Linked DNA regions of Methylobacterium currus. The protein of the gene in region 1 binds, or shares a complex with, the protein of each later gene. Links are inferred from orthologs where the notes say so. Each region holds a gene or a part of one and is shown in the gene's direction. Other genes may lie near its edges. The genes, in order: uvrA and mfd.

Region 1 (14,261 bases):
TCGGGGGATGCCTCCGGCCCCCGCGGCGAGATGTGACGGTTACCTGTGTGGCTCCGACGGTGCGTCGCCCAGGATGAAGCCACGGCTCGAACTTTGGACTTTGAGGAATTTAACATAGGTAAAATTTGCCGACAGCCGGTTGAATGCTGAAGGCGCCAGCCGATCGACGGGACGTCGGGGACGTATAGTTTCACCCTTGTGGATTGATGATGGTCTGTCGAGGCAGGCCCTCGCGGCCGCCGTGATCGCATCGAGACTGTCGGAATGGCCGCGCGCCGGCCGGCCTGTTTCGTCAAGGGCTCGACACATCATGCGAGGGTGCTGCAAGGCGCCGCGGGCGCCGCGCCGTTGACGCAAGGCAGGGCCGCGCGATCTCGCCGGCATGATTGACGAACCCGTCCTCTTCTGCCTGCACGTCCTCGGAGGCAGCGCCCGCACGTGGCGCCCCCTCGCCGCGCGTCTCGGCCCCACCGTGCGATGCGTCGCCATCGACCTGCCGGGCTTCGGCGACGAAGCCCACCGGCCGGGCGGCGACGTCGCCGCCATGGCCGACCACGTCGCGGCCCGCATCCGGACCGAGGCTCCGCCCGGGCCCTGGCTGATCGCCGGCAACAGCATGGGGGCGAAGGTCGCCCTGGCGCTGGCGCGACGCCACGAGGACGGCGATCCCGCGCTTGCCGGCCTCGCCGGCCTCGTGCTGCTGGCCGGCTCGACGCCTTCGCCCGAGCCGATGGCGGAGGAGCGCCGGCAGGCGATGATCGCCTGGATCGACGCCGATCCGGCGACCCGCCGCCGCGAGGCCGAAGCCTTCGTGGCGGCGAATGTCGGTGCGCCCCTGGCGCCGGAGGACCACGCCCGGACGGTCGAGGACGTGCTGCGGGCGAACCCGCAAGCCTGGAAGGCCTGGCTCACCGGCGGCGCCAACGAGGATTGGCGCGCGCGCATCGGAACCCTCTCCACGCCGGCTTTGGTGGTGAGCGGGGCGGAGGACGGCGATCTCGGGCCCGAGGCGCAGGCGGCGCTGACCCTGCCCCACCTCGCCCGCCACCGCCACGAGGTGATGCTCGGCGCCGGTCACCTGCTGCCGCTGGAGCGGCCCGACGCCCTTGCCGCGCTGATCCGCGATTTCCTCTCGGCCCCGCCGGCGACCACCGAAGCCCCGACCCTGACGCCGGCCTTCGCGGCGCTGATGGGCTCGGACCGGGTCAATTCCCGCCTGCGCGCGACGCTCCGCGAGCGGATGCGCGAGCCGGACGGGCCGTTCTGCTTGGACGCGGAGGAGCGCGCGACGCTCGAAGCCTGCCTCGACCGGGTGCTGCCGCAGGACGGTCCGGGCCGGATCGACCTCGCCCGCCGCATCGACGCGCGGCTCGCCAGCGGCACCGGCGACGGCTGGCGCTACGCCTCCCTGCCGCCGGACGCGGAGGCCTATTCCCGCGCCCTGCGGAGTCTCGATGCCGCCGCCCGCGCGGCGCACGGGAGCGCCTTCGCCGCCCTCGACGGCGCGAGCCGGGACGCGCTCCTCGACTGCGCCGCCGCCGGGCGCCTGCCGGCAATCCCTGACGGCCTCGCCTCCGAACTGATGACCTGCTGGTTCGAGGAGCTGCGCGGCGAGGCGGTGCGGACCTGGCTCGCCCATCCCGCCGGCCTCGCGGCGATCGGCTTCACGGGGATCGGAGCCGGGGGCGACGATGCCGACGCCCTCCCGGGCTACCGGCTGACCGGCCTGAACGAACGCGAATCCTGGGAAGCCCCGGTCCTCGACACCGTTGGAGACGTTCGATGAACCTCGCGGGGCAAAGCCGCTACGGCCACGACGAGGTCGTCGACGTCGTGGTGGTCGGGACCGGGGCGGGCGGCGCGCCGCTCCTCGCCGAGCTTGCGGCCGCGGGCCTCAGAGTCGTCGCCCTCGAAGCCGGGCCGAACTTCGACCCGGCCGGGTACGGCTTCGACGAGACGCTCGCCGACGAGATCTACTGGACCGAGGAGCGCCTGAGCGGCGGCTCGACCCCGGAAGCCTTCGGCGCCAACAACAGCGGCACCGGGATCGGCGGATCGACCCTGCATTGGGGCGCCTTCGTGCCCCGGGCCGATCCGCGCGACTTCCGCCTGAACACCGAGACCGGCGAGGGCTGCGACTGGCCGATCGACCACGCCGAGCTGGTGCCGTTCTACGACCGCGTCGAGGCCTTCATCGGCACGTCCGGCCCGACGCCCTATCCGTGGGACGAGGCCCGGCGCTTCCCGCTGCCGCCGGTGCTCCGCAACGGCCCGGCCCAGCTGATGGCCTCGGCCTGCGACCGGCTCGGCATCACCGCCACCGACGCGCCGGCCGCGGTCGTCTCGCGCGACTTCACGCCTGGAGCCGATGTGCCGGAGCGCAAGGCCTGCATCCATTGCGGCTATTGCCACCAGGGCTGCCGCACCCGCGCCAAGGCCAGCATGGACGTGACCTACCTGCCCCTCGCGGTGGCGAAGGGCGCCGAGATCCGGCCTGAGGCCCGGATGCACGGGGTCGAGCGCGACAGGGCCGGGCGGATCACGGCGGTGATCTATCGCAGCGGGGGCCGTGACCATCGCCAGCGTTGCGCCAACCTGATCCTGTGCGCCGGCGCCGTCGAGACGCCGCGGCTCCTGCTCCATCTCGACCTCGCCACGCGCAGCGGCCAGGTCGGCCGCAACTATATCGGCCACGTCGCCACCCAGGTCTGGGGCACCTTCGCGGACGAGGTCGGCATGAACCGCGGCTACCCGTCCTCGCTCATCACCGAGGATTACACCCGGCCGAAGGGGGCCGGCTTCGCCGGCGGCTACCTGGTGCAGAGCCTCGGCGTCGAGCCGTTGACCTGGGCCAACTCCGTCGCCCGCGGCCGCGGCCTGTGGGGGACGGCGCTCACCGATTACCTCAGGCAGTACATCCGTGTCGCCGGCATCGGCATCAACGGCGAGACGCTGCCCTGCGACGCGAACGTCCTGACGCTGTCGGACGAGACCGACGCGCTCGGGATGCGCAAGGCCCGTATCAGCTTCGGCTACGGCCCGAACGAGCACAGCCTCAACGCCCACGCCACGAAGGTGATGCGCGCGATCTGGGAGGCGGCGGGCGCCAGCGACATCTGGGTGCTGGAGCGCGTCGCCCACACGCTGGGCACCTGCCGGATGGGACGGAACCCCGACGACTCCGTGGTCGATGCCGTCGGGCGGAGCCACGAGGTCGAGAACCTGTGGATCTGCGACGGGTCGGTCTTCCCGAGTTCGCTCGCGGCGAATCCGGCCCTGACCATCATGGCGTTGTCCCTGCGCACCGCCGGCGCGTTCCTGAAGGGCACTCGATGAACGACGATCCCCGCGAGGCCGGACCCCGGCCGCCCTTCCCCGGCGCGCAGCAGCAGCCGCGCCCCGGCCTCACCGGGCCGATGGACCCTCCCCCCGACCACGGCGAGGAGAGTTACGTCGGCAAGGGCCTGCTCACCGACAAGGTCGCGATCGTCACCGGGGGCGATTCGGGCATCGGCCGCGCGGTCGCCATCGCCTATGCCCGCGAGGGGGCGGACCTGGCGATCTCCTACCTCGACTCCGAGGAGGTCGACGCGCAGGCGACCAAGGCCTGGGTCGAGAAGGCGGGCCGGCGCTGCCTCCTGATCCCGGGCGACCTGCGCGACGAGGCGCATTGCCGGGCGGTGGTGGCGAAGACGGTGGCGGAGTTCGGCCGCATCGACGTGCTGGTCAACAACGCTGCCGCGCAGGTGGTGAACGAGGGCCTCGACGACGTCACCGCCCACGATGTCGAGGGCTCGTTCCGCGCCAACGTCTTCGCGATGATCTACCTGGCGCAGGAAGCCGTGCCGCATATGCGGCCGGGCTCGGCGATCGTGAACTCGACGAGCCAGCAGGCCAAGGTCGCGGATGCCAGCATGCTGGTCTACGCCGCCACCAAGGGGGCGATCAGCACGCTCACGGTCGGCCTGTCGAACCTGCTGGCGCCGAAGGGCATCCGGGTCAATTGCGTCGCGCCCGGCCCGGTCTGGACGCCGATCCAGCCGATCGTGAAGTCGCCTGAGCAGATCGAGAAACTGGGCGCCGATACTCCGCTTGGACGGGCCGGCCAGCCGGCGGAGCTGGCCCCCGCCTACGTGCTGCTGGCCTCGCGGGAAGGCAGCTACATGACCGGCGCGCTGGTGCCGGTCACTGGCGGCCAGCCGATGCTCTGACGGACGGGCAGGATGTCGACCGGCGGGGTGTCAGCCCCAGTACCCCCGCCCTAGCTCCTTCGTCATCGGACAGGCCCGGTACGGGCCCGTCCCACCACCCCGGCGCGAAGACCGGGGATGGATCCGAAAACCCCTCCGCAGCCTCGGAACGGCCGCCCGCCGGTCCCGTTGTTGCGGGAAATCCACGGAGTAACCGACATGACGGATTCCCAGGGCAAGGCCGGCCAGCCGCGCCAGCACCGCACCCGCAACAACACCGACTCGAACGCCAAGCGCGTCTCGATCGAGACCCTGAACGCCCGCCTCGCCGACGGCATCGACCTCGCGCTCAACATCAAGCAGGCGCACTGGAACCTGAAGGGCCCGCAATTCATCGGCATCCACGAGATGCTCGACGGGTTCCGCACCGAGATCGACGACCTCAACGACAAGGTGGCAGAGCGCGCCGTGCAGCTCGGCGCCACGGCCCTCGGCACCGCCACGGTGGTCTCCAAGACCTCGAAGCTGTCGCCCTACCCGACCGACATCTACGCCATCGCCGATCATCTCTCGGCCCTGATCGATCGCTACGCCGCCTACGCCAACGCCGTGCGCGAGAACATCGACCAGACCGACGAGGCCGGCGACCCCGGCACCGCCGACCTGTTCACCGAGGTCTCCCGCGCCGTCGACAAGCAGCTGTGGTTCCTCGAGGCCCACGTGCAGGAGCCGACCGGCACGATGCGCGACGGCGACGGCAAGGGCGCGCGCTGAGGGCGACCTATTCGGTGAGTGGGGCCGGCGCCTGAGCCGGCTTCGGTCGCGGCGCATCGTCGATGCGGCGGATCGCGGTTCGTCGAAGACGATGCGGCACACTCGGACAATCGAGCACGGCCCGATCGCGCCACGATCGGGCCGTGGCCTTGTCTCTTCGGGACGGGAGAAGACCGGACCTGCCGCGCCCCGCGGGCGCAGGACTGTCCGGGAAAAAGATTGGCGCGGGTTTCCCCTCTCCCCGCCGGCAGGGAGAGGAGGGGAACCCGCGCCATTTCTTTTCGCCGTCCCGGCTCAGCCGTTGCGGAAGGTGTAGCTGTAGCCGTTGAGGGCTGGCGCGCCCCCGAGATGCGCGTAGAGCACCTTCGACCCCTTCGGGAAGAAGCCCTTCTGGACGAGGTCGATCATGCCCTGCATCGACTTCCCCTCGTAGACCGGGTCGGTGATCATCGCCTCGAGCCGGGCCGCGAGGCGGATCGCCTCGACCGTCTCCTTCGAGGGCACGCCGTAAACCGGGTAGGCGTAGTCCTCCTTGATGACCACGTCGTCCTCGGTGATCTCGCCGGCACCCACGAGGGCGGAGGTGTTCCGGGCGATCTCGAGCACCTGCGCCCGGGTCTGGGCGGGCGTGCAGGAGGCGTCGATGCCGATGACGTTGCGGGCGCGGCCGTCGGGCTTGAAGCCGACCACCATGCCCGCATGGGTCGAGCCGGTGACGGTGCAGACCACGATGTAGTCGAAGTGGAGGCCCATCTCGGCCTCCTGCCGGCGCACCTCCTCGGCGAAGCCGACATAGCCCAGGCCGCCGAACTTGTGCACCGAGGCGCCGGCGGGGATCGCGTAGGGCTTGCCGCCCTTGGCCTTCACGTCCTCGATCGCCTGCTTCCAGCTGTCGCGGATGCCGATGTCGAAGCCCTCGTCGACGAGCTGCGACTCGGCGCCCATGATCCGCGTCAGCATGATGTTGCCGACCCGGTCGTAGACCGCGTCCTCGTGCGGCACCCAGGCTTCCTGGATCACCCGGCACTTCATGCCGATCTTGGCCGCCACCGCCGCCACCATGCGGGTGTGGTTCGACTGCACGCCGCCGATCGACACCAGGGTGTCGGCGCCCGAGGCGATCGCGTCCGGCACGATGTATTCGAGCTTGCGCAGCTTGTTGCCGCCATAGGCGAGCCCCGAGTTGCAATCGTCGCGCTTGGCATAGATCTGCACGTCGCCGCCGAGATGGGCGGTCAGGCGCGGCAGGTGCTCGATCGGGGTCGGGCCGAAGGTCAGGGGATAGCGCTCGAACTGCGACAGCATCGAAGGGATCATCGCCGGGGTCCTATATGGAAGCCGGGCTCAACCTAGCAGGACTTCGACGGAAGGTGCTCTCGAACTTGCGCGATCTTCGATGGCCGGCACGGCCGGATCGGCCATCCATGTGCTAGATCCGTCCAATTCCGGGCTGCCGGATGGAAGGACCTCTCATGGCTACCGGGCTCGACCGCATCGACGTGAAAATTCTCCGGCTCCTGCAAGAGGATGGCCGGATCGGCAACGCCGAGCTCGCCAAGCGCGTCAACACCAGCCCGGCGACCTGCCACCGTCGCACCCAGCGCCTGTTCGACGAAGGGTACTTTCGCGGGGTGCGCGCCGTGGTGGCGCCGGAGAAGGTCGGGCGCGGCTCGCTGGTCCTCGTCGGCGTGGTGCTCGACCGCTCGACGCCGGAGAGCTTCTCCGCCTTCGAGGCTGCGGCCCTCGCCATGCCGACCCTGCTCGATTGCCACCTCGTCGCCGGCGACTTCGACTACTTCCTCAAGATCCGCGTCTCCGACATGGCCGACTTCAACCGGATGCACAGCGAGATCCTGATCGCCCTGCCCGGGGTGCGCCAGACCCGGACCTTCTTCGTCATGAAGGAGGTGATCGACAACGCGCCCTTGAGCTTGTGAGAACGCGGCGGTTGCCGCTGTACGCAGTTTGTTCTAGTCCTGGGGTCAGACTTGGCTCGGGCGCCCCTGCGCCCCATCTGGTCACCATCACGGTCGATGGGCTCCCCAAACGTCACGGGCTCCCGGTCGATCCCGGTCCCATCAAGCCTGGCCGTGTCGTCCCCGGCCCGGAGCCCCTCTGCATGGCCTCTCTCGACAAGCTCTTCGACCGTTCCGCGGAGGGCCGCGTGATCGCGGTGCGGGGCGCCCGCGAGCACAACCTGAAGAACGTCGACCTGACGATCCCCCGCGACAAGCTCGTGGTGTTCACCGGGCTGTCCGGCTCCGGCAAGTCGTCGCTCGCCTTCGACACCATCTATGCCGAGGGGCAGCGCCGCTACGTCGAGTCGCTCTCGGCCTATGCCCGCCAGTTCCTCGAGATGATGGCCAAGCCCGACGTCGACCAGATCGACGGGCTGTCGCCGGCGATCTCGATCGAGCAGAAGACGACGTCGAAGAACCCGCGCTCGACGGTCGGCACCGTCACGGAGATCTACGACTACATGCGCCTCCTGTGGGCGCGGGTCGGCATCCCGTACTCGCCGGCGACCGGCCTGCCGATCGAGAGCCAGACCGTCAGCCAGATGGTCGACCGGGTGCTGGCGCTCCCCGAGAAGACCCGGCTCTACCTGCTGGCGCCCGTGGTGCGCGGCCGTAAGGGCGAGTACCGCAAGGAGATCGCCGACTTCCAGAAGAAGGGCTTCCAGCGCCTGCGCATCGACGGCGAGTACTACGCCATCGACGACGTGCCGAAGCTCGACAAGAAGCTCAAGCACGACATCGACGTGGTGGTCGACCGGATCGTGGTGCGGGCCGACATGGCCTCGCGGCTGGCCGATTCGTTCGAGACCGCCCTGGAGCTCGCCGACGGCATCGCTCTCGTGGCCTTTGCCGATATGCCCGAGGACGGGCCTTCCCCCGAGCCGATCACCTTCTCGTCGCGCTTCGCCTGCCCGGTCTCCGGCTTCACGATCCCGGAGATCGAGCCGCGGCTGTTCTCCTTCAACAATCCCTTCGGCGCCTGCCCGACCTGCGGCGGCATCGGCCACGAGATGCGGATCGACCCGACGCTGGTCATCGCCGACGAGGCCCTGAGCCTGTCGCGCGGCGCCGTCGCGCCCTGGGCGAAATCGACCTCGCCCTATTACGGGCAGACCCTGGAAGCCCTGGCGAGGCACTACCGCTTCCGCACCGACACGCCCTGGGCCAAGCTCACCGAGGCCGCCCGCCAGGTGGTGCTCTACGGCTCGGACGGCGACGAGGTCCGCTTCGCCTACAATGACGGGCTGCGCGCCTACGAGGTCTCGAAGCCGTTCGAGGGCGTGATCCCGAACCTGGAGCGACGCTACAAGGAGACCGACAGCGACGCGGCGCGGGAGGATATCGGCCGGTTCATGGCCGAGACGCCATGCTCGGCCTGCAAGGGCAAGCGGCTGAAGCCCGAGGCGCTGGCGGTGAAGATCGCCGGCTTCGACATCGGTGACGCCACGGTGCTCTCGGTGCGCGACGCGCATCGCTGGTTCGGCGAGCTGCCCGGGCAGCTGAGCGCGAAGCACAACGAGATCGCGGCCCGCATCCTCAAGGAGATCCGCGACCGGCTGACCTTCCTGGTCGATGTCGGGCTGGAATACCTCACGCTCGCCCGCGGCTCCGGCTCGCTCTCGGGCGGCGAGAGCCAGCGCATCCGCCTCGCCTCGCAGATCGGCTCGGGCCTGACCGGCGTCCTGTATGTCCTCGACGAGCCCTCGATCGGCCTGCACCAGCGCGACAACGAGCGCCTGCTCGGCACGCTCAAGCGCCTGCGCGACCTCGGCAACTCGGTGATCGTCGTCGAGCACGACGAGGACGCGATCCTGCAGGCCGACTACGTCGTCGATGTCGGGCCCGGCGCCGGCATCCATGGCGGGCAGATCGTGGCGCAAGGCACGCCGCCCGAGCTGCTGGCCGATCCGAACTCGCTGACCGCGAAGTACCTCACCGGCGCCCTCTCGGTGCGGGTGCCGAAGAGCCGGCGCAAGGCGAAGCGCAACCCGGCCGCCAAGGTCGAGGCGCCCGAGCCTCAGATGCTGCGCCTCGTCGGTGCCCGCGGCAACAACCTGAAGGACGTGACCGCGGAGATCCCGCTCGGCACCTTCACGTGCATCACCGGCGTCTCGGGCGGAGGCAAGTCGACCCTCGTGGTCGACACGCTCTACAAGGCGGTGGCGCGCAAGCTCAACGGGGCGCTGGAGCATCCCGCGCCCCACGACCGGATCGAGGGGCTGGAGCATCTCGACAAGGTCATCGACATCGACCAGTCGCCGATCGGCCGGACCCCGCGCTCGAACCCCGCCACCTATATCGGCGCCTTCACGCCGATCCGCGACTGGTTCGCCGGCCTGCCCGAGGCCAAGGCGCGCGGCTACCAGCCGGGCCGGTTCTCGTTCAACGTCAAGGGCGGGCGCTGCGAGGCCTGCTCGGGAGACGGCGTCATCAAGATCGAGATGCACTTCCTGCCGGACGTCTACGTGACCTGCGACGTCTGCAAGGGCAAGCGCTACGACCGCGAGACCCTGGAGGTGAAGTACCGCGAGCGCTCGATCGCCGACGTGCTCGACATGACGGTGGAGGAGGCCGCCGACCTGTTCAAGGCGGTGCCGGCGATCCGCGAGAAGCTTGAGACCCTGGCCCGGGTCGGCCTCGGCTACGTCCGGGTCGGCCAGCAGGCCACCACCCTGTCGGGGGGCGAGGCGCAACGGGTGAAGCTGTCCAAGGAGCTGTCGAAGCGCGCCACCGGCCGCACCCTCTACATCCTCGACGAGCCGACCACCGGGCTGCACTTCCACGACGTCGCCAAGCTGATGGAGGTGCTGCACGAGCTGGTCGACCAGGGCAACAGCGTCGTGGTGATCGAGCACAACCTGGAGGTCATCAAGACCGCCGACTGGGTGATCGACATGGGCCCCGAGGGCGGCGACGGCGGCGGCACCATCGTGGCGCAGGGGACGCCGGAGGACATCGCGGCGTCCGAAGGCAGCCATACCGGCCGCTTCCTGCGCGAGGTCCTGGCCCGTCGGCCCGCCGTCCCGCCCGCCGCGAAGACCGCCTCGAAGGCGCCCCGGACCCGCAAGTCGGCCTCCAGCAAGCAGGCCGCCGAATAGGATTCGCGCGAAAACGCCCGCGAATTGGGACCGCATAGGCGCTTCAAGCCCCTGTGCGGTGCAGCAATTCGGTCTTTCCGCCCCGCTTCCAACATTGTACCACTAAAGTACAAAACTGCGCCCGCATGACAAAAATGCGTCATTTGCGCAACGCGTCAGCGTAGCTTGCGTCGCCACCGAGCAAAATGCTGGCATTCCGAGCGTCGCTGTTGGAACAATATGGGCGTTCAGACTGCTGCACGGTCGACGCCGAAGAGCCCACCGAATCAAGCACGCATCGAGTGCGTGCGGTGTCGGTGCTGCATCATGCGCGCGTCGAGTCCGATAAGGATTTGGGAAGGAATGCTCATGGTCAAGTATTGGCTGGCCGCGGGGGCGGCTGCCCTGTCGCTGACCGCGACGGCGGCTTTCGCGCAAAGCACGACGGTGCCGGGCGAGCAGGTCGGCCTTGCCATCGGCGCGCCGCTGCCCGAAGGCGTCTACGCGATCGACACCTTCACCTTTCGCAGCCCCGACGGACCGAACGCGACCTCGACCGACACCGCGGTCAACGTCCCGGTCCTGGTCTGGTCGACGCCCTGGAAGGTCCTGGGCGCGCGCTTTGAGGCGGTGATCGCCCCGCCGACCGTCTTCACCTTCTCCCGCGCTGCCGGCGGCCGCGACACCAGCATCAATGTCGGCACCTTTCTCGGCGGCATCTTCGCCTGGGACCTCGGCAACAATGTCGGCGTCAGCTACCTGGCCGGCGTCTACCTGAACGAGCTGAATGGCGGCCGCGGCGGCGGCTTGCCGATCCTGGCCTCGAACACCTACCGGCAGGGCTTCGGCATCAGCTATACGGGCGACGGCTGGAACATCACCGCCAACCTGACCTACAATTTCTACGACGTGCCGGCCCGGTTCGGCGGCCGCAACGGCATCCCGGGCTTCTACGGCAGCCAGTACCCGACCGACGCCCTCAACCTGGACCTGACGGCGACCAAGAAGTTCGGCAAGTTCGAGATCGGCGCCATCGGCTACGGCACCACCAACCTGCCGAATCGCGGCCCCCTGCCCCTCGGCACGCCCTGCGCCGGCAACTTCGCCACCTGCGGCACGGTCTCGGGCGGCGGCGGCGGCCGCTTCGCCCTCGGCGGCCTCGTCGGCTACGATTTCGGCAAGTTCTCGGTCCAGGCCTGGGTCGCCCGAGACGTCGCCACGTCGGCCCGCCAGATCTCGCCGGTCACCGGACTGCCGACCAACCGGGAGGCCTACTCGACCGAGGGCTGGTTCCGCGTCATCGCCCCGCTCTACACCGTCGCGGTGGTCGCCGAGCCGGAGCCGGTTCCCCTCGTGCGCAAGTACTGAGCCGCGACGCCGGAGAGACCCAGGAGAGCTTTCACCGGAGATCCACCAAGAGACCCCTCCTCTCCCGCCCGGCTCCGCGAGCCGGGCGTTTTCATTGGTGCACGCGCCATGCCTGTCGGGCCCGGCTCCGCGACCTATAACGGGAGCGAGCGGGCGGGGCTTTCGATCCCTGCCGGACGAGACGAGACACGGGGCGCTCGAGGCCCCGGCAGGAGGCCATCATGGCGGCGCCCGGCGACTGGAAGATCCCCTCCGCGGTGCAGCCCCGCCCGGCCGCCTATTCCTACGACCTCGACCAGACCCTGACCGCCATCGTCGCCCTGTCCTCCCGGGTGCCGGACGGCGCCTACACCGCCGAGATCCTCGGCACCGAGCGGGCCGGCAACGGCGTCCTGATCGGCGAGGACGGGCTGGTGCTCACCATCGGCTACCTGATCACCGAGGCCGAGAGCGTCTGGCTCACGGCCCATGACGGCCGCACCGCGCCCGGCCACGTCGTCGGCTACGACGCCGCCACCGGCTTCGGCCTGGTGCAGGCGCTCGGCCGCCTCGACCTGCCGTATCTGCCGCTGGGCAGCGCCGAGGGCTTGCGCGTGGGCGACCGGCTGGTGATGGCCGGGGCCGGCGGCCGCTCCCGCGCCGTCGCCGCCGAGGTGGTGGCGCGGCAGGAATTCGCCGGCTACTGGGAATATCTCCTCGACGACGCGATCTTCACCGCGCCCTCGCACCCGCATTGGGGCGGCGCGGCGCTGATCGGTCCGGCGGGCGAGCTCACCGGCATCGGCTCGCTCCAGCTCCAGCAGGGCGGCCGCGACAGCCGCGCCATCAACATGGCGGTGCCGATCGACCTCCTGAAGCCGATCCTTCACGACCTGACCACGCTGGGCCGGGTCTCCGGCCCGCCCCGGCCCTGGCTCGGCCTCTACGCCACCGAGATGGACGACCAGGTCGTGGTGATGGGTCTCTCGCCCCGCGCCCCGGCCGAGACCGCCGACCTGCGCGCCGGCGACATCCTGCTGGCGGTGGGCCAGACCGAGGTGAATGACCTCGCGGGCTTCCTGCGCGCCGTCTGGGCGCTGGGCCCCGCCGGCATCACCGTGCCGCTGACGGTGCATCGCGACGGGCGGACCCTGAGCCTGTCCGTCGTCTCGGCCGACCGGTCGACCTTCCTGGTGGCGCCGCGGCTGCATTGAGCCGGGCGGTTCGGCGCCTCGGAAGCCGTCCCCGGATTGGCGGGCGACATGGCTGTCTGGAGGCAATCATGGCTGTCCGGGGGAGATGAGGCATCGGTCTCCTCCCCTCCCCTCGCCGCAGGACTGTCCGGGCAGAGCGAAGAGTGCGGGTCTCTCGACCCGGCACCGGACGCGCCCGTCGCGGCACTGCACACCGGATCGCCACCGGCTGCCGCATCCCCGATCCCTCTCCCTTCGCACCGCGCCGCCCGCCCGCTCCGCATCCCCGCCCTTCGCGTGTGCAGCATAGTGCCTAAATGCCGGGAATCCCTGCGATTCATGCGCCAGAGTGCTGCCAAATCGGCAGGCACGGGGGTTGGTTGACGATTCCCTGCGCGCTGCATGTGAGTCGTGCATAGCTGGCTTACGCGACTCCGCCTCCCACCAGCGAAGCCATTTCCCATATGGTGCGTTGCAACAGAAGCAGGCAGGCGGTGCCGAAACGGTTCGCACCGGCTGCCCGCCAAGAGGTCAAATCCGATGTTCGTTTCCCTCATCCTCAGCAAGATCCGCTCGTACCTCCGCTACCGTGAGACCGTGCACGAGCTGTCGCGTCTGTCCGACCGCGAGCTCGACGATCTCGGCATCAGCCGCTTCGAGATCCAGGGTATCGCCCGCTCGGTCGCGTAAGCCCCCGAAAGCGTACCAAGTACCCGCGTACCGAGTACTCCAAGTCGATAGAAAGCCTTCGGGCTCCTCATCGTCTCGCGCGCCCGCCCCTCTCGGCGGGCGTTCGCATGTTCGGATCCCGGCACGGATCCGTCGGTGTTGCATCGGCGGCACTCGATCCGATATGCCGCGTCATGTCCGGATCAAACCCCATTCACGTCGTCGGCGGCGGCCTCGCCGGCTCGGAAGCGGCCTGGCAGATTGCCGAGGCGGGCCTTCCCGTGGTGCTGCACGAGATGCGGCCCCTGCGCGGCACCGAGGCGCACCAGACCGACGGTCTCGCCGAACTCGTCTGCTCGAACTCGTTCCGCTCCGACGATCCGCAACTCAACGCCGTCGGGCTGCTGCATCAGGAGATGCGCCGCCTCGGCTCGCTGATCATGCGCTGCGCCGATGCCAACCAGGTGCCGGCCGGCGGCGCGCTCGCGGTGGACCGCGAGGGGTTCAGCCAAGCCGTGACGGCGGCGCTGGAGGCGCATCCGACCGTCACGATCGCCCGCGAGGAGATCGACGGCCTGCCGCCCGCTGCCTGGGACAGCGTGATCGTGGCGACGGGCCCCCTCACCGCGCCCGGCCTGGCCGAGGGCATCCGCGGCCTCACCGGCGCCGAGTCGCTCGCCTTCTTCGACGCCATCGCGCCGATCGTGCACCGCGACTCGATCGACATGGGCAAGGCCTGGTTCCAGTCCCGCTACGACAAGGCGGGACCGGGCGGCACCGGGGCGGATTACATCAACTGCCCCCTCGACCGCGAGCAATACGCGGCCTTCATCACGGCACTCGTCGAGGGCGACAAGACCTCGTTCAAGGAATGGGAGGCCTCGACCCCCTACTTCGACGGCTGCCTGCCGATCGAGGTGATGGCCGAGCGCGGCCCCGAGACCCTGCGCCACGGGCCGATGAAGCCCTTCGGCCTGACCAACCCGCACAACC
Region 2 (14,908 bases), on another replicon or contig:
CGAGGGCCGGGCCGCGAGGTCCGGCCCTCGTCGCGTCTGCCCCCGGTCGAACGATCATGCCATGCCGGTACGCCAACTTATGTGAACGAAGATCCTCTGCATTGTCATAGACTGAGACCAGTCTTGCAAATGAGACTGGTCATGCGGGTGTTCCCTGCAGGCATCCGGTCTGGCTGTACGCGTCGCGATGATCGGTCGATCGTCGTGGTGATGCTTCCTGTGCGAATGGGAGGGCGCCATGAGGAGCGGAACTGGGAGCGGAAGCGAGAGCATCACGGGCGAGAGCGGCGGGATCCAGCCGCATAACGTCCGGCCGGCCGGCATCTGGAATTCCGGCGGCAGCCGCTACGACGAGATCAGCCGCGGCATCGCCGACAGCATCGCGCATTGCGTGCTGCGTCTGGCCCCGCGGCCCGGCGAGCGGATCCTCGACCTCGCCACCGGAACCGGCTGGACCTCGCGGCTGGTCGCCCGCCACGGTGCGCAGGTCGTGGGCGTGGATCTCGGTGCCGACCTGATCGCCTTCGCGGCCGAGCAGGCACGGGCCGAGAATCTCGACATCGCCTACCGCGTCGCCGATGCCGAGAGCCTGCCCTTCGACGATGGCGCCTTCGACGCCGTGATCTCGACCTGCGGCGTGATGTTCGCCAGCCGTCCAGAGGCGGCGGCGGCGGAGCTGGCACGGGTCTGCCGCCCGGGCGGGCGCATCGCCCTCACCACCTGGACACCGGACGGCGCCGTGTTCGAGATGTTCCGGGTGATGAAGGCCTACATGCCGCCGCCGCCCACGCCGGCCCCGCCCTCGCCGTTCGAGTGGGGCCGCACCGAGCGCATCATGGAGCTGCTGGGCCGGGATTTCGATCTCGCCTTCGAGAAAGGCGTCTCGTTCTACCGCGAGGCGAGCCCGGAGGCCGCCTGGGAGACCTTCTCCACCGGCTACGGGCCGATGAAAGCCCTGGCCGCCAGCCTGGACGAGAACCGCCGCGCCGAGTTGCAGCGCGACGTCATCGCCTTCCACGCGCAGTTCACGACCCCGCTCGGGATCTGCGTGCCCCGCGACTACTGGGTGACGCACGGCCTGCGGCGGTAGGCCTCGGGCCATGCGGAACGCCCCGGCATCGAGGCGTCGATGCCGGGGCGCTCGGATCGTTCCGTCGATTGCAGCACCGCGCGCCCGGCCAGTCGAGCGAGAGGCCGTTCCCGACGGGCCGACTGACTGACGTGGCCTGGCTTACTTGGCCGGAGCCGCCGCCGGGGCGGCGCCGCCCTTCTGCTCGAGCTGCTTGCGCATCTCCTCGCTGCGCTTCTCCAGCTCGGCCTGGAGCTTCTTCTGCTGCTCCTCGAGCACCTTCGGGTCGATCGGGGCGCCGTCGAAGGCCTTGCCGAAGCCGGCCAGCGGCACCGCGAAGGTGACCTCGCGCTGCATCTGGTTCTGCACGCTGACGTTCAGGGTCGTGCCCTTCTTCATCGCGGCGACGACCTCGTCCTTCAGGCCGGGCGCCTCGGCGAAGCAGCCGTTCGGGAAGCAGACGGCGTAGCGGCCGGGGGTCGGCTGGCCGTTATCGACCGTGAAGCGGATGCCGGGCTGCAGCAGCAGGCCGAGCGGCATCAGGAAGCGCACGACCTTGGCGCCCTGAGGGCCCTTCATGTCATAGACCGCCACGGCCAGCACCGCCTGGCCCTGGTCGGAGACGAAGTCGCGGGTGGTGTAGCAGACCTCGTTGCCGCTGCCCTGGTCCTTGCCGCAGACCTTGGTCCAGTCGGCCTGGGACGGCTCGGCCTTCACCTGCACGACCATCGGACCCGTCTGCTGCTGGCCCTGCGCGGCGGGCGCCGCCGGAGCGGGAGCGGCCGGCGCCGGAGCGGCGGGCTTCTTGGGCTGGGCGAGGGCCGGGGCGGCCGCGAGACCGAGCCCGAGGCCAGCCAGGGCGAAGGCGATGGCGGCCTGGTTCGGGCGCGCGGGACGATTCGCGAAGAACATCAGGAGTGGACCCCTCAAACGGCAGGACGTCGGTGGCCGGTGCCGCGCGAAGCCCGCGGGGATGCGGGTGCGCTGGCAGCAAGCGGAGCGCGGCCGAAGGGCTCCGCCCGACCTCCGGGGCGCCTGCTTTCCCCCGGATTGAGGCGAAGGCAAGGCCTCGGCCGCCGACCGAACCGCCCCTTAGCCGATCCCTTCGCGGACCGCGAGGGCCCCGTAAGCTTAAAACGCCCTTAACCATGCGCGGGCAGGATGCTCGGTGCGGCATGCGGACGAAGGTGACGGCTTTGGCGGCTCAGGCGACGATGAGACGAGACGACGCGTCGTCCCCGCCCGATCCGGCGGGGGCGACCGTCCCGGCCGGTCCCGCGGCGCCCGCCCACGCTCCCGTCTCGTCGGCCGCCTTGGCCCCGGCTCCCATGGCTCCTACCCCGATGGGGCTGGGGGCACTCCTGGCCGCCGTGGCCGACCGCCATCCCGCCCGCATCGCGCTCGTCGACCAGGCGAGCAAGCCCGCCTGGTGCGGACGCCCCGCCATCGCCTGGACCTACGCCGCCGCCCGCGAGATCGTCGCGCGCCTCGCCGAAGGCCTCCAGCAGCTCAGGCTGCCGCCGCGGAGCCCCATCGGCCTGTGCATGGCCGGCATGGCCGAGGCGCATCTCGCATTCCTCGCCATCGAGCAGGCCGGCCACATCCCCTGCCCGCTGCCGGTCACCTGGGACGAGGACCGCCTGCTCCAGGCGGTCGAGGCAGCGCAGATGCTCGCTGTCCTGACGCAAGGCGCGCTCGGCTCCGAGCGGCCGGCCGAGAAGATGTGCCGCGTCGCGATGCGCTACTTCCCCTTACGCTTCGTCGCCGCCTTCGGGCCGCACGTGCCGGACGGCGTGCTCGGCCTCGACCAGGTCGTGCTCGACCACCGGGGCGACGCAGCGTCCCTCGGCACCGGGCCGGCCGCCGGCCTCGTCACCTTCGCGTTCCCGGGCGGCTCCCCGGGGCCCACCCCGGCGCGCCCGGCCGGGCCCCCGCCCGAGCCCGAGGGCATCCCCTTGGCCGTGCGGCGCGAGGCCGAGGCGCTGACGGCCGCCGCCGCCGGCTGCCTGGTGCCGCTGCGGGTCGAGCCCGGCGAGCGGATCCTCAGCCTGCTGCCGCCGAGCGACCTCAAGGGCCTCGCCACCGGGCTCGCCGCCGCCCTGCTCGCCGGCGCCACCCTGGAATGCCACCCGGTCTTCGATGCGGGCACCCTCTCGGCCGCCCTCGACCAGCCGGTGCCGACCCATCTGATCGTGCCGGCCTGGATGGAGGCGGGATTCTCCCGCACCACCGTGCCGGGCCGGCTGCGCACCCTCGCCTATGTCCATCGGGCGCCCTGCCGCCTCAGCTCCCGCCTGCCGGGCCGCTCCGGCGTGGTCGACATCCTGGCCTTCGACGAGGTCGCCCTGCTGTGCGGCCGGCGCGACGCCCAGGATGTCGGCCTCGTCCTGGCGGCCCCCGAGCGAGCCGCCCTCGCGACCGAGCGGGGCGGACTGATCCAGCTGCGCCGCGATCCGGACGGGCGCCTGAGCTTCCGCGGGCCGGCCTGCGCCGCCCGCATGTTGCGCCGCGGCATCACCGAGGACGAAAATCCGGACGGGTGGATGGCCTCGCGCTACCGGGCCTCGCTCTTCGCCGGGGTCGCCACGGCGGTGACGGAGATTCTCTAGGACGCCGGCAAATTTTTCAGCCCTTTTCGCAATCGCGAAAACATCAGCCGCCGCAGTCGTTTGACGGCTCATCACCGAGCCCGGTCCGGGATCGTCCGCCGGCCATGGGCCTAACATGGGCCGGCGGAGATGATGAACCTTCGTCGGCTTACCGCGTTACTGCCCCGGTGCCTTCACGAGAGGCACGCGATCGGCTAACGCTTGAACATGGGTGCGCTGCAAAAAGTCCTCGTCGTCGACGACGGCCACCGTGCCGTCGACCGGGCCCTCTCCGCCGAACTGGCCGAGCTGGGCTATGCCAGCGTCACCGCCTCCCTGGAGGCGGCGGACGATGTCCTGGCAATGATGCCGCGCCCGGCGGCGGTGCTGCTGCACGTTCCGCCCCGCGACACCGGCGGCGCCTTCCGGATGATGTCGGAGCGCCTGCGCGAGCAGATGCGCGGCGCCGGCATCCCGGTCATCGAGGTCGACGCCGCCGGACAGCAGACGGGCGCCCCGATCGACCTGCAGAGCCGCATCGGCACGCGTGTGCTGAACGAGCCGGAATTCTAAGGCGGGCCCGCCGGGATCGTCGCATCCCGGATCCTCCCTCCCCCGACCTCATCCTGAGGCGCGAGCGCGCCTCAGGATGAGGTCGCGCGTCGGACGGGGCGGTTCGCAGGTTGCTCGGAAGCCTCTCTCCTCACCCCGCCTGCAACAGCTTCACCGCCGCATCCCGCTCGAACAGGTAGAGCAGCGCCCGCAGGGCGTGGCCCCGCTCCGTCTTGAGCCCCGGATCGCGCTCGACGATCAGCCGGGCGTCGTCGCGGGCCGCCACGATCAGGTCGCCGTCCGCCTCCGGCCTGGCGAGCCGGAAGGCGGCCAGCCCTGACTGGCGGGTGCCCAGCACCTCACCCTCGCCCCGCAGGCGAAGGTCCTCCTCGGCGATGCGAAACCCGTCCTCGGTCTCGCGCATCATCTCGAGCCGGGCCCGGGCGACCTGGCCGAGCGGCCCCTTGAACAGCAGGAGGCAGGTCGAGGCGCCCGAGCCCCGACCGACCCGGCCGCGCAGCTGGTGCAGCTGGGCGAGGCCGAAGCGCTCGGCATGCTCGATCACCATGACGGTGGCCTGCGGCACGTCCACCCCGACCTCCACCACCGTGGTCGAGACCAGGATCTTCGTCGTGCCTTCGACGAAGCGCTCCATCGCCTCGTCCTTGTCCTTGCCCGGCATCTTGCCGTGGACGAGGCCGACCGCGTCGCCGAAGCGCTCGCGCAGGGCCGAAAAGCGCTCCTCGGCGGCGGCGAGGTCGACATACTCGGATTCGGCGACGAGCGGGCAGATCCAGTAGACCCGGTCGCCCCTGGCAAGCGCCCGTTCGAGGCCCAGCACCACCTCCTCGATCCGGTCGGTCGAGACCAGCACCGTCTTGATCGGCTGGCGGCCGGCCGGCTTCTCGTCGAGGACCGAGACCTCCATGTCGCCGAAATAGGTCAGCGCCAGGGTGCGGGGGATCGGCGTCGCGGTCATCACCAGGATGTCGACCGCCGCGCCCTTGCCCCCGAGCGCCAAGCGCTGGTGCACGCCGAAGCGGTGCTGCTCGTCGACCACCGCGAGGCCGAGATCGTGGAAGGCCACGTCGTCCTGAAACAGCGCGTGAGTGCCGACGACGATGTGGATCGAGCCGTCGGCGAGGCCGGCCAGCGTCGCGCGCCGCTCCGCCGCCCGGTCGCGGCCGGTGAGCAGCGCGAGCCTCAAGCCCGCCTCCTCCACCATCGGCCGCAGGCGCTCGGCGTGCTGGCGGGCCAGGATCTCGGTCGGCGCCATCATCGCCGCCTGACGCCCGGCCTCGATCGCCGAGGCCATCGCAAGCAGCGCCACCGCGGTCTTGCCCGAGCCGACATCGCCCTGGAGCAGGCGCAGCATGCGCCGGTCCGAGCCCATGTCCCCGCGGATCTCGGCGAGCGCCCGGGTCTGCGCCCCGGTGAGCCCGAACGGCAGCGCCGCCTCGATCCGCCGCGACAGCGCCCCGTCGCCGACATTGGTGCGGCCGGCCGGGCGGTGCATCCGGCTGCGCACCAGCGCCAGGGCCAGCTGCGAGGCCAGAAGCTCGTCATAGGCGAGGCGCCGGCGGGCCGGGGTCTTCAGATCCTCCTCGGTCTCGGCGGCCTCCGCCGGGCGATGCTCGGTGCGGAGCGCGTCGGCAAAGGCCGGCCAGTCCTGACGGTCGAGGTAGGCACGGTCCTGCCACTCCGGCAGGGTCGGCAGCCGGTCGAGGGCTGCGACCGCGAGCTTGCCGATCGCCCGCGAGGTCAGGCCTTCCGTGGCGCCGTAGATCGGCTCCACCGCCGGCAGGTCGGCCAGCCCCTTCTCGTCGAGGATGCGGGACGGATGCACCATCTGGCGGAAGCCGTCCCACAGCTCGATCCGGCCGGAGACGTAGCGGTGGCTGCCGAGGGGCAGCATCTTCTCGATGCGGGCGCGGGGCAGGTTGAAGAACACCAGGGTGATGTCGCCGGTCTGGTCCTCGACCAGCACACGGAACGGCTTTCGCCCGCCCATGGTCTGCGGCGGGCGGTGGGCCACCACGGTCACGCCGAGCGTCACCGGCTCGCCGGGCGGCGCCTCGGCGATCGAGCCGCGCAGCTGCCGGGCGATGCCGCGCTGGGGCAGATGGAACAGCAGGTCGACCACCCGGGCCGGCCGCTCCGGCGTGCCGACGAGCTTGTCGATCAGCACGGCGACCTTGGGACCGGCCCCCGGCAGCACGGTGGCGGGGGCGAACAGGGGATCGAGCAGGTAGGGACGCAGCGACATCGGGGCGGGAGCGGAGGGCAATCGGGGGCTCTATACACCACCGCGCCGCTTCTGCGGGCCCGCGGGATCGCCATATGAGTGTCGCATCCCGCGCCTCACGCCCCATATCAGGCGGAGGGTTTCGCACCCGCGCCCCGGGCGGTAAAGCCGCACGGACCAGCCCGAGGAACTGTCCCGCGATGACCGGTACCACCCGCACCAGCGCCGACCTCGATCCGCGCCGCCGCCGCACCCTCTACCGCTCCTGGCACCGGGGCACCCGGGAGATGGACCTGATCATGGGCCGCTTCGCGGATGCCGAGATCGGGACGCTCACGGAGGAGGAGCTCGACGATTTCGAGCTGCTGATCGAGGTGCCGGACCGCGACCTCTTCCGCTGGATCACCGACGAGGTGGAAGCCCCGTCGAACTACGACACGCCGGTCTATCGCCGGATGAAGGCCTTCCACCAGCACGGGGCGCCGGTGGATCTGTGAGGCGCCACGCCTAGCCCTCCCCCCTGCGGGAAAGGGTGGCCTACGAAGTAGGCCGGGAGAGGGGATGCCGCTTCCGGAGAGGCCGCGACCGTCATGAAGGGCGCCACATCCTGCGGCGTCGCGATCCCCTCTCCCGCCCCTATCCGGGGGGCGCCCTCCCCCGCAGAGGGGGGAGGGTTTATCCCGCGCTTCATCCTGGCGCCCGACCGACCCTGCGAATCCACGATCCCCTGCGCGAGCAGGCTCCGCTGAAGACTCAACAAAAACCTGATGGCCAAGCCCGCTCCCAAGCCCCCCGCCCCGCCCGCAGCTCCGAAAAAGCCCCCGGCCGCCCGCTTCGCCCTGCCGAAATCCGCGGCGCTGACCCGGGCCGTGGAGGCCCTGAAGGCCGGCGACAGCGCGACGCTGGCGCGCGTGCCGGACGGGTTCGACGCCCTTGTGGTCGCCGACCTCGCCCGGGCCCTGTCGCAGGTCGCGGAAGGCCCGGCGGTGCTGGTCCATGTCGCCCGGGACGGCACCCGCTCGGCGGCCTTCGCCAGCGCGCTGGCCTTCGTGGCGCCCGAGATCGAGGTGATGAGCGTCCCGGCCTGGGACTGCCAGCCCTACGACCGGATCTCGCCGAACCCGGCCATCGCGGCGCAGCGCATGACGGCGCTCTCGCGGCTCGCGCGCACCCGCTCCTCGGCCGAGAAGCCGCGCATCCTCACCACCACGGTCAACGCCCTGGTGCAGCGGGTGCCGCCGAAGTCGCGCATCGCCGTCGAGACTTTTTCCGCCGCGCCCGGCAACGCCCTCGACACCGACCAGATCGTCGCCTGGCTCGAAGCCAACGGCTTCCTGCGCACCGGCACCGTGCGCGACACCGGCGAATACGCGGTGCGCGGCGGCATCATCGACCTGTCGCCGCCCGGCTTGGCCAACCCGGTCCGCCTCGACTTCTTCGGCGACACCCTCGAATCGATCCGCGCCTTCGACCCCGAGACCCAGCGCACGATTGGGCAATTGCGGTCCCTCGACCTCGTGCCGATGAGCGAGGTGCAGCTCACCACCGAGACGATCCGGCGCTTCCGCCAGGGCTACGTCACCACCTTCGGCGCGGCGACCCGCGACGACCGGCTCTACGAGACGATCAGCGAGGGGCGGCGCTATGCCGGCCTCGAGCACTGGATGCCGCTGTTCTACGACCGTCTCGACACGCTGTTCGATTACGTCGCCGGCGTGCCGCTGATCCTCGACCATCAGGCCGACGACGCGGTGGCCGAGCGCCTGTCCCAGGTCCAGGAATATTACGACGCCCGCTGCGAGGCGCTGAAGGAGCGCCAGAGCGGCACCGCGCCCTACAAGCCGCTTAAAGCCGACGCGCTCTATCTCTCGCCGAACGAGTGGGCGAAACGCATCGAGAGCGCGACGGTCGCCCGCCTCGCCCCCTTCGATGTGCCGGAGGTCGCTGGGCGCCGGCTGATCGACTGCGAGGGAGCGCCCGGCCGCAGCTTCGCGCCGGAGCGGGCGCAGGAGGGCGTCAACGTCTTCGACGCGGCGGTGAGCCATGTCCGCGACCTGCAAGGAGCCGGGCACCACGTCGTCCTGGCGGCATGGTCGGAGGGGTCTCGCGACCGCCTCTGCGGCGTCCTGACCGAGCACGGCCTGCCGAAGCCGAAGAGCATCACCCGGCTCTCCGACATCCTGGCGATGAAGCGCGGCCAGGATATCGGCGTCGCGGTCTGGGGGTTGGAGGCCGGGTTCTCCGCCGGCCAGCTCGCCGTGGTGGCGGAGGGCGACATCCTCGGCGACCGCCTGGTGCGGCCCAAGCGCAAGGCCAAGCGGCCCCAGGACGTGATCCTGGAGGTGCAGGCACTGGCGCCCGGCGACCTCGTGGTCCATGCCGATCACGGCATCGGCCGGTTCATCGGGCTCAAGACCGTGACGGCGGCCGGCGCCCCGCACGATTGCCTGGAGATCCAGTATAGCGGCGGCCTGCTGCTGCTGCCGGTCGAAAATATCGAGCTTCTGACCCGCTACGGCTCGGAGGATGCCGACGTCGCCCTCGACAAGCTCGGCGGCGGGGCCTGGCAGGCGCGCAAGGCCAAGCTCAAGCGCCGGATCATGGAGATGGCCGGCGCCCTCATCAAGGTCGCGGCCGAGCGCTTCCTGAAATCGGCGCCGAAGATGGCGCCGCCGGAAGGGACCTACGGCGAGTTCGCCGCCCGCTTCCCCTACGAGGAGACCGAGGACCAGGAGGCGGCGATCGCCGCGACGCTGGGCGACCTCACCTCCGGCCGGCCGATGGACCGGCTGGTTTGCGGCGATGTCGGCTTCGGCAAGACCGAGGTGGCTCTGCGCGCCGCCTTCGTCACCGCGCTCTCGGGCAAGCAGGTGGCGGTGGTGGTGCCGACGACGCTCCTGGCGCGCCAGCACGCCCGCACCTTCGAGGCCCGGTTCAAGGGCCTGCCGGTCAACGTCGCCCAGGCCTCGCGCTTCGTCGGCAATGCCGACCTGAAGAAGGTGCGCGAAGGCCTCGCCGACGGCTCGGTCGACATCGTGGTCGGCACCCACGCGTTGCTCGCGAAAAATATCACCTTCAAGGATCTCGGCCTCATCATCATCGACGAGGAGCAGCATTTCGGCGTCGCCCACAAGGAGCGGCTGAAGGCGCTGAAATCCGAGGTGCACGTGCTCACGCTCTCGGCGACGCCGATCCCGCGCACGCTCCAGCTCGCCATGACGGGGGTGCGCGAGCTCTCGATCATCGCCACGCCGCCGGTCGATCGCCTGGCGGTGCGCACCTTCGTGATGCCGTTCGATCCGCTCTCGATCCGCGAGGCGCTCCTGCGCGAGCGCTATCGCGGCGGCCAGGCCTTCTACGTCGTGCCGCGCATCGAGCACCTGGAGGAGGTCAAGCGCTTCCTCGACCGCGAGGTGCCCGAGGCCAAGGTGGCGGTGGCCCACGGCCAGATGGCGGCGGGCCAGCTCGAGGACGTGATGACGGCCTTCTACGACGGCCAGTACGACATCCTGCTCGCCACCACGATCGTCGAATCGGGCCTCGACATCCCGACCGCCAACACGCTCATCGTCCACCGCGCCGACATGTTCGGCCTCGCCCAGCTCTACCAGCTGCGCGGCCGCGTCGGCCGCTCCAAGGCCCGGGCCTACGCGCTGTTCACCACGCCGGAGGGCAAGACCCTGACGGTGCAGGCGGAGCGCCGCCTCTCCGTGCTGCAATCCCTCGACACGCTGGGCGCCGGCTTCCAGCTCGCCAGCCACGACCTCGACATCCGCGGCGCCGGCAACCTGCTCGGCGACGAGCAGTCCGGCCACGTCAAGGAGGTCGGCTACGAGCTCTACCAGCAGATGCTGGAGAGCGCGGTGGCGGCGCTGAAGTCCGGCAACGCCCTGCCGACCGACGAGCAATGGTCACCGACCATCGCGCTGGGCGCCCCGGTCACGATGCCGGAGGACTACGTCGCGGATCTCTCGGTGCGCCTCGGCCTCTACCGCCGCCTCGCGACGCTGGAGAACGACCAGGAGCTGGAGAGCTTCGGCGCCGAGCTGATCGACCGCTTCGGCCCGATGCCGCCGGAGGTCGAGCAGCTCCTGAAGATCGTGACGATCAAGATCCTGTGCCGCGAGACCAACGTCGAGAAGGTCGAGGCCGGCCCGAAGGGCATCGTCATGCACTTCCGCGATCGTTCCTTCGCCAACCCGGCCAAGCTCGCCGGCTACATCGCCGACCAGCGCTCCTTCGCCAAGGTGCGGCCCGACATGAGCGTGGTGTTCATCCGCGACCTCGCCACGGTGGCCGAGCGGCTGAAGGAGACGACGGCGATCCTGCGCGATCTGGTGAAGCTGATCACGAAGAGGAAGGCGGCCTGAGAGGCATGGGGACGGTCTCAGGCGGACTTGCGTGGGTAGGCCAACGCAAGTCCGCCTGAGTGTCTGCCGTGTCGCAGGTTTTCTGTCGCCGGACCGGCGGCCGGTTTCGCGAAACCCGCTCGGGCGCCGTCCTCTCTCGGGCGCGGGGACGATCCTGCATGACCGCGCCGGAGCGGCGGATGACGGGAGACGGTGCGTAAGCCCCGCAAGGCGGCGCGCGACCCAAAGCGCCGCCGCCCCGGTTTTCAAGCGGCCTGGAGCGTCCGCACCCCTGAGAACCCGATCAGCTTGCGGGCGTCCTCGTCCCAGAGGGCGAGCCCGAGACAGCGCAGGCTGTCGCGCAGCGTCAGCCGGCCAACCTCGCTGAGCGTCGCATGGCCGTCGAGGCATTCCTGGAGACGGTAGTTCGGGATGCGGCTGTTCAGGTGATGGATGTGGTGCAGGCCGACATTGCCGGTGAACCATTGCAGCACGGCCGGCAGGACGTAGTACGAGCTGCCGCCGAGGGCCGCGCGGTGGAAGTCCCAGGCCTCGGGTCCCTCCCAGACGGTCTCCTCGTACTGGTGCTGGACGTAGAACAGCCAGCCGCCGACCCAGGCGGCGACACTGACGACCGGCAGCAGCACCCAGAGCACCGGCCCGATCCCGCCGGCCGCGACCGCGAGAGCCGCCACCATCGCGGCGAGCGCGAGGTCGAGGGTCAGCACGTCCCGCCACGCGGTGCGCCAGGGCAGGCCGACCCCGAAGGGAAGCCGCTGCAGCACCAGGAAGTTGAGCGGCGAACCGAGGACGATCAGGATGAACGGGTTGCGGTAGAGCCGATAGCGGAGCCGGTGCCAGCGCGACAGGGCGAGATATTCGCGCACGGTCAGCGTGTGGATGTCGCCCGTGCCGCGGCGGCTGAGGTCGCCGGTGGAGGCGTGGTGCAGGGCGTGCGCGCGCTTCCAGCTGTCGTAGGGCGTCACCGTCAGGAGGCTTAAGCACCGGCCGAGCCGGTCGTTGGCGGTGCGGGAGGGCAGGAACGAGCCATGCCCGCAATCGTGCTGGATGATGAACAGCCTGACCAGCAGGCCCCCGGCCGGCAGGGCGAGCGGAAGGACCAGGAGCGCGTAGCCGCTCGCGGCCGCCCAGAGCATGAGGGCGCAGAGGGCCAGGTAGGGCAGCAGCGTGTTGGCCAGTTGCCGAAGGGCGAGCCGGGGAACGGGGTCCCGATAGGCTGCGCAATGCCGGGCGACCTCGCGCGCGAGCACCGCGACGTCGATCCGGGATGCTCCGCCCCCGGTCCGGCTGGTCGCAGCGGGGTTCGTTGTGTCGTCTGTCACGGTTGGCCGGCAATCCTGTCTGGTGATCGGTCGGGCGTGGTGGACCTCGACCCGGCATGGAGGCCCCGCGGCATCCGCCGCGGACGGATCGCCTCCGACGGCGCCTGTCGGGGACGAGGTGATCCACGAAAGAGGAAGATGGGGGCCGGAGGCGGGCCCGGGATGGCCGGGCCGCTTCCAGGTAGGGCGGCTCCCCATAGCATCATTCGCGCCGGCCGGGAGAGATGCCTGTTCCAGGGATGCTGCGGCACGATCGCGTCCGGCCCGCGCATGGCCGGCCGAACGATCCTCGCCGGAAGGGGGCGCCCGCTCTAGAACCGCGCGATCACCTGCACGCGCACCGTCCGCGAGGCGCCGGGCGAGATGTTGTTGTTGGCATCCGCCGTCGCGATGTAGCGCCGGTCGAACAGGTTCTCGATGTTGACCTGCGCCCGCACCCCCTCCGACACCTGGTAGAACAGGCCGAGGTCGAACCGGGTGACGCTCGGCAGGCGCACGGTGTTGTCGGACGACGCGAAGGTGTGGGTCTGGTTGATGACGCCGATGCCGACCGCCAGTTCCGGCGTGATGGCGAACTTGTTCCACAGGGTGATGGCGTTGAACGGCACCAGGGCCACCGTGTTGCCGGCGCGGATGGCGGTCGAGCCGGAGCTGAAGCCGTTGACCACCCTTGCGTCGGTGAAGGCGTAGCCGCCGGCGATCTGCCACCATTCGGTGATGAAGCCGTTGGCGCCGATCTCGGCGCCCTTGGTGTTGGTCTGTCCCGTGGTGAGGAAGTAGCCGGGCCGGTTCGGGTCGGCGAATCGCTGGTTGGTGCGGTCGAGGTCGTAGAGCGCCGCCGTGAGCTGAAGCACCGGCGAGACGTCCCACTTCGCGCCGACCTCGCGGTTCTCGAACCGCTCCGGCACCGCGATCGAGAGGCCCGGGGTCAGGGAGGAGAACTGGTCGCCGGCGGACGGCAGGTAGGAGACGCTGTAGCTGCCGTAGAAGGCCAGGTTCTCCCACGGCTTGACCACGAAGCCGGCCCGCGGCGAGACCAGGTCGTCGATCCGCGCGGTGGTGACCTGGGTGCCACGGTCGGTCGACGCGAAGTCGAAATGGTCGTAGCGCAGGCCGCCGATCAGCTGCAGGTGCGGCGAAATCTCGACCTGGTCCTGCACATAGGCCGCGGCGAGGCCGAGGTCGTAGCGGCTGTTGTTGCCGCCGTTATAGCGGAAATTCACCGGCACCCGCGAGACCGGCGAGAGCGGGTTCACCACCAGCGAGGTCGTGCCGGTGGTCGAGAAGAAGCCGTCCTGCCGGAAGGCGAGGCCGGTCTGGTAGCCGAGCTCGAATCCGCCGAGGAGGGTGTGGGCGAGCGGGCCGGTGGCGAACTTGTAGGTGAAATCGTTCTGGCTGAAATAGTTCATGCGCGGTGTCGTGTTGTTGTAGGCGCTCAGGGTCATGCTGGTGCCGGCGGCGTTGACGGCGCTGCCCGGAAACACGTTCTGGTAGAATTTGTCGTAATCGGCGAAGCGCAGCTGGCTGTGCAGCTGCACGCCGGATTCGAAGCGGTGGTCGAGGGTGGCGGTGGCGATGTGGGCATCGACCCGGGCGTAGCTGAGATCCGGGTTGCCGAAGAAGGTCCGGGTATTCTCGCGGTAGCGGTAGGGTCGTCCGAATTGCGAGGGGATGCCGCGGTCGGTGACGCGGTCATCGTGAAAATACTCGTAGGAGAGCTTGAGCGTGGTGTCGGGCCCGAGGACCAGCGTCCCGGTCGGGTTGATGCCGGTGCGGCGGATATGGCCGAAGTCGCGGTAGGTGCCGGTCTCCTCCACCACCCCGTTGAGGCGGACAAACGCCCCGTCCGAGAACCGGTCGCCGATGTCGAGGGCGAGGCGCTTGTTGTCGAAGGCGCCGCCCTGGGCGACGATCTCGCGGATCGGCAGCCCATCGGCCTCCTTCAACACCCGGTTGATGATTCCCCCGCCGCCGCCGCGGCCGAAGATCATCGCGTTCGGGCCCTTCAGCACCTCGATCCGCTCGATGTTGTAAAGGTCGCGGAAATACTGCGCGTCGTCGCGGATGCCGTTGACGTAGAAATCGGCGTTGGAGCGCTGGCCGCGGATCACCACGTCGTCCCGGTTGCCCTCGCCCTGGTGCGGGATCACCCCCGGCACGTAGCGGATCGCCTCGGTGAGGCTCTGGAAGCCCTGGTCGCGGATCTGCTCCCGCGTCACCACGGTGACCGCTTGCGGCGTGTCGATCAGGGGCGTGTCGGTGCGGGTCGCCGAGGCGGTGCGCCGAGTGAGGTAGCCGACCGTGTCGCCGCGCCCGCCGGCCCGGAGCCCCGCCACATCGATCGTCTCGAGCGCCAGTTCGCCCTCGGGCGGGACGGGCTGCTGCGCCAGGGACGCCGCGGGCGCCAGCATCGTGGTGGCGAGCAACAGGGTGGCGCGGGCATGCGCGGCCGGCTTCGTCATGGCGGATCGTCCGAAAGATGAGATGACCGTCTCGCAGGGAGCGCCCTGGTCTTGCGAGACCTTTCGGCCTTGGCAGCGAAGAGCCGGCTCCGCAACGGCGGAACTGTCAGAAACCAACAGAGCTTGTTTTTATCTATTATAAGATAAAGTCGGGACGAGATGCGGAAGCGCTTGGCCGCGCTGCATTACCGCCGGTGATTTGCAATCGTTCAAGGAAGCGTCGCCGTTGCGAGCCGGCGCACCTGTTGCTGAAATGCGTCACATCGGTAACGCCGCCGTATCCGGCGGATGACCGCCCGT

The links.
Region 2: the proteins of uvrA (region 1) and mfd are in contact, whole or in part, in a crystal structure (PDB 4DFC), measured with the Escherichia coli proteins. The link is inferred for Methylobacterium currus from one-to-one orthologs.

The regions. Positions count from the first base shown.
Region 1 is NZ_CP028844.1:458,390-472,650, forward strand. The notes cover bases 6,729-10,280. They hold uvrA (excinuclease ABC subunit UvrA), read left to right. Parts: upstream 6,729-7,083; coding sequence 7,084-10,080; downstream 10,081-10,280. Other genes in these bases: DA075_RS32250 (Lrp/AsnC family transcriptional regulator), read left to right, coding at 6,729-6,901. In the rest of the region: DA075_RS32225 (alpha/beta hydrolase), read left to right, coding at 383-1,786; DA075_RS32230 (GMC family oxidoreductase), read left to right, coding at 1,783-3,336; DA075_RS32235 (SDR family oxidoreductase), read left to right, coding at 3,333-4,211; DNA starvation/stationary phase protection protein Dps, read left to right, coding at 4,410-4,964; DA075_RS32245 (1-aminocyclopropane-1-carboxylate deaminase), read right to left, coding at 5,259-6,269; more of DA075_RS32250, read left to right, coding at 6,437-6,728; DA075_RS32260 (transporter family protein), read left to right, coding at 10,429-11,427; DA075_RS32265 (S1C family serine protease), read left to right, coding at 11,649-12,620; DA075_RS32270 (DUF1127 domain-containing protein), read left to right, coding at 13,140-13,289; methylenetetrahydrofolate--tRNA-(uracil(54)-C(5))-methyltransferase (FADH(2)-oxidizing) TrmFO, read left to right, coding at 13,463-14,261. UniProt on the Escherichia coli protein: The UvrABC repair system catalyzes the recognition and processing of DNA lesions. UvrA is an ATPase and a DNA-binding protein. A damage recognition complex composed of 2 UvrA and 2 UvrB subunits scans DNA for abnormalities.
Region 2 is NZ_CP028843.1:4,323,059-4,337,966, reverse strand. Bases 6,826-11,024 are described here. They hold mfd (transcription-repair coupling factor), read left to right. Parts: upstream 6,826-7,221; coding sequence 7,222-10,824; downstream 10,825-11,024. Other genes in these bases: DA075_RS20105 (FAD assembly factor SdhE), read left to right, coding at 6,826-6,951. Also shown: DA075_RS20130 (class I SAM-dependent methyltransferase), read left to right, coding at 239-1,090; DA075_RS20125 (invasion associated locus B family protein), read right to left, coding at 1,232-1,981; DA075_RS20120 (AMP-binding protein), read left to right, coding at 2,398-3,678; DA075_RS20115 (hypothetical protein), read left to right, coding at 3,886-4,230; ATP-dependent DNA helicase RecG, read right to left, coding at 4,361-6,475; more of DA075_RS20105, read left to right, coding at 6,655-6,825; DA075_RS20095 (fatty acid desaturase), read right to left, coding at 11,070-12,086; DA075_RS20090 (TonB-dependent receptor), read right to left, coding at 12,458-14,608. UniProt on the Escherichia coli protein: Couples transcription and DNA repair by recognizing RNA polymerase (RNAP) stalled at DNA lesions. Mediates ATP-dependent release of RNAP and its truncated transcript from the DNA, and recruitment of nucleotide excision repair machinery to the damaged site.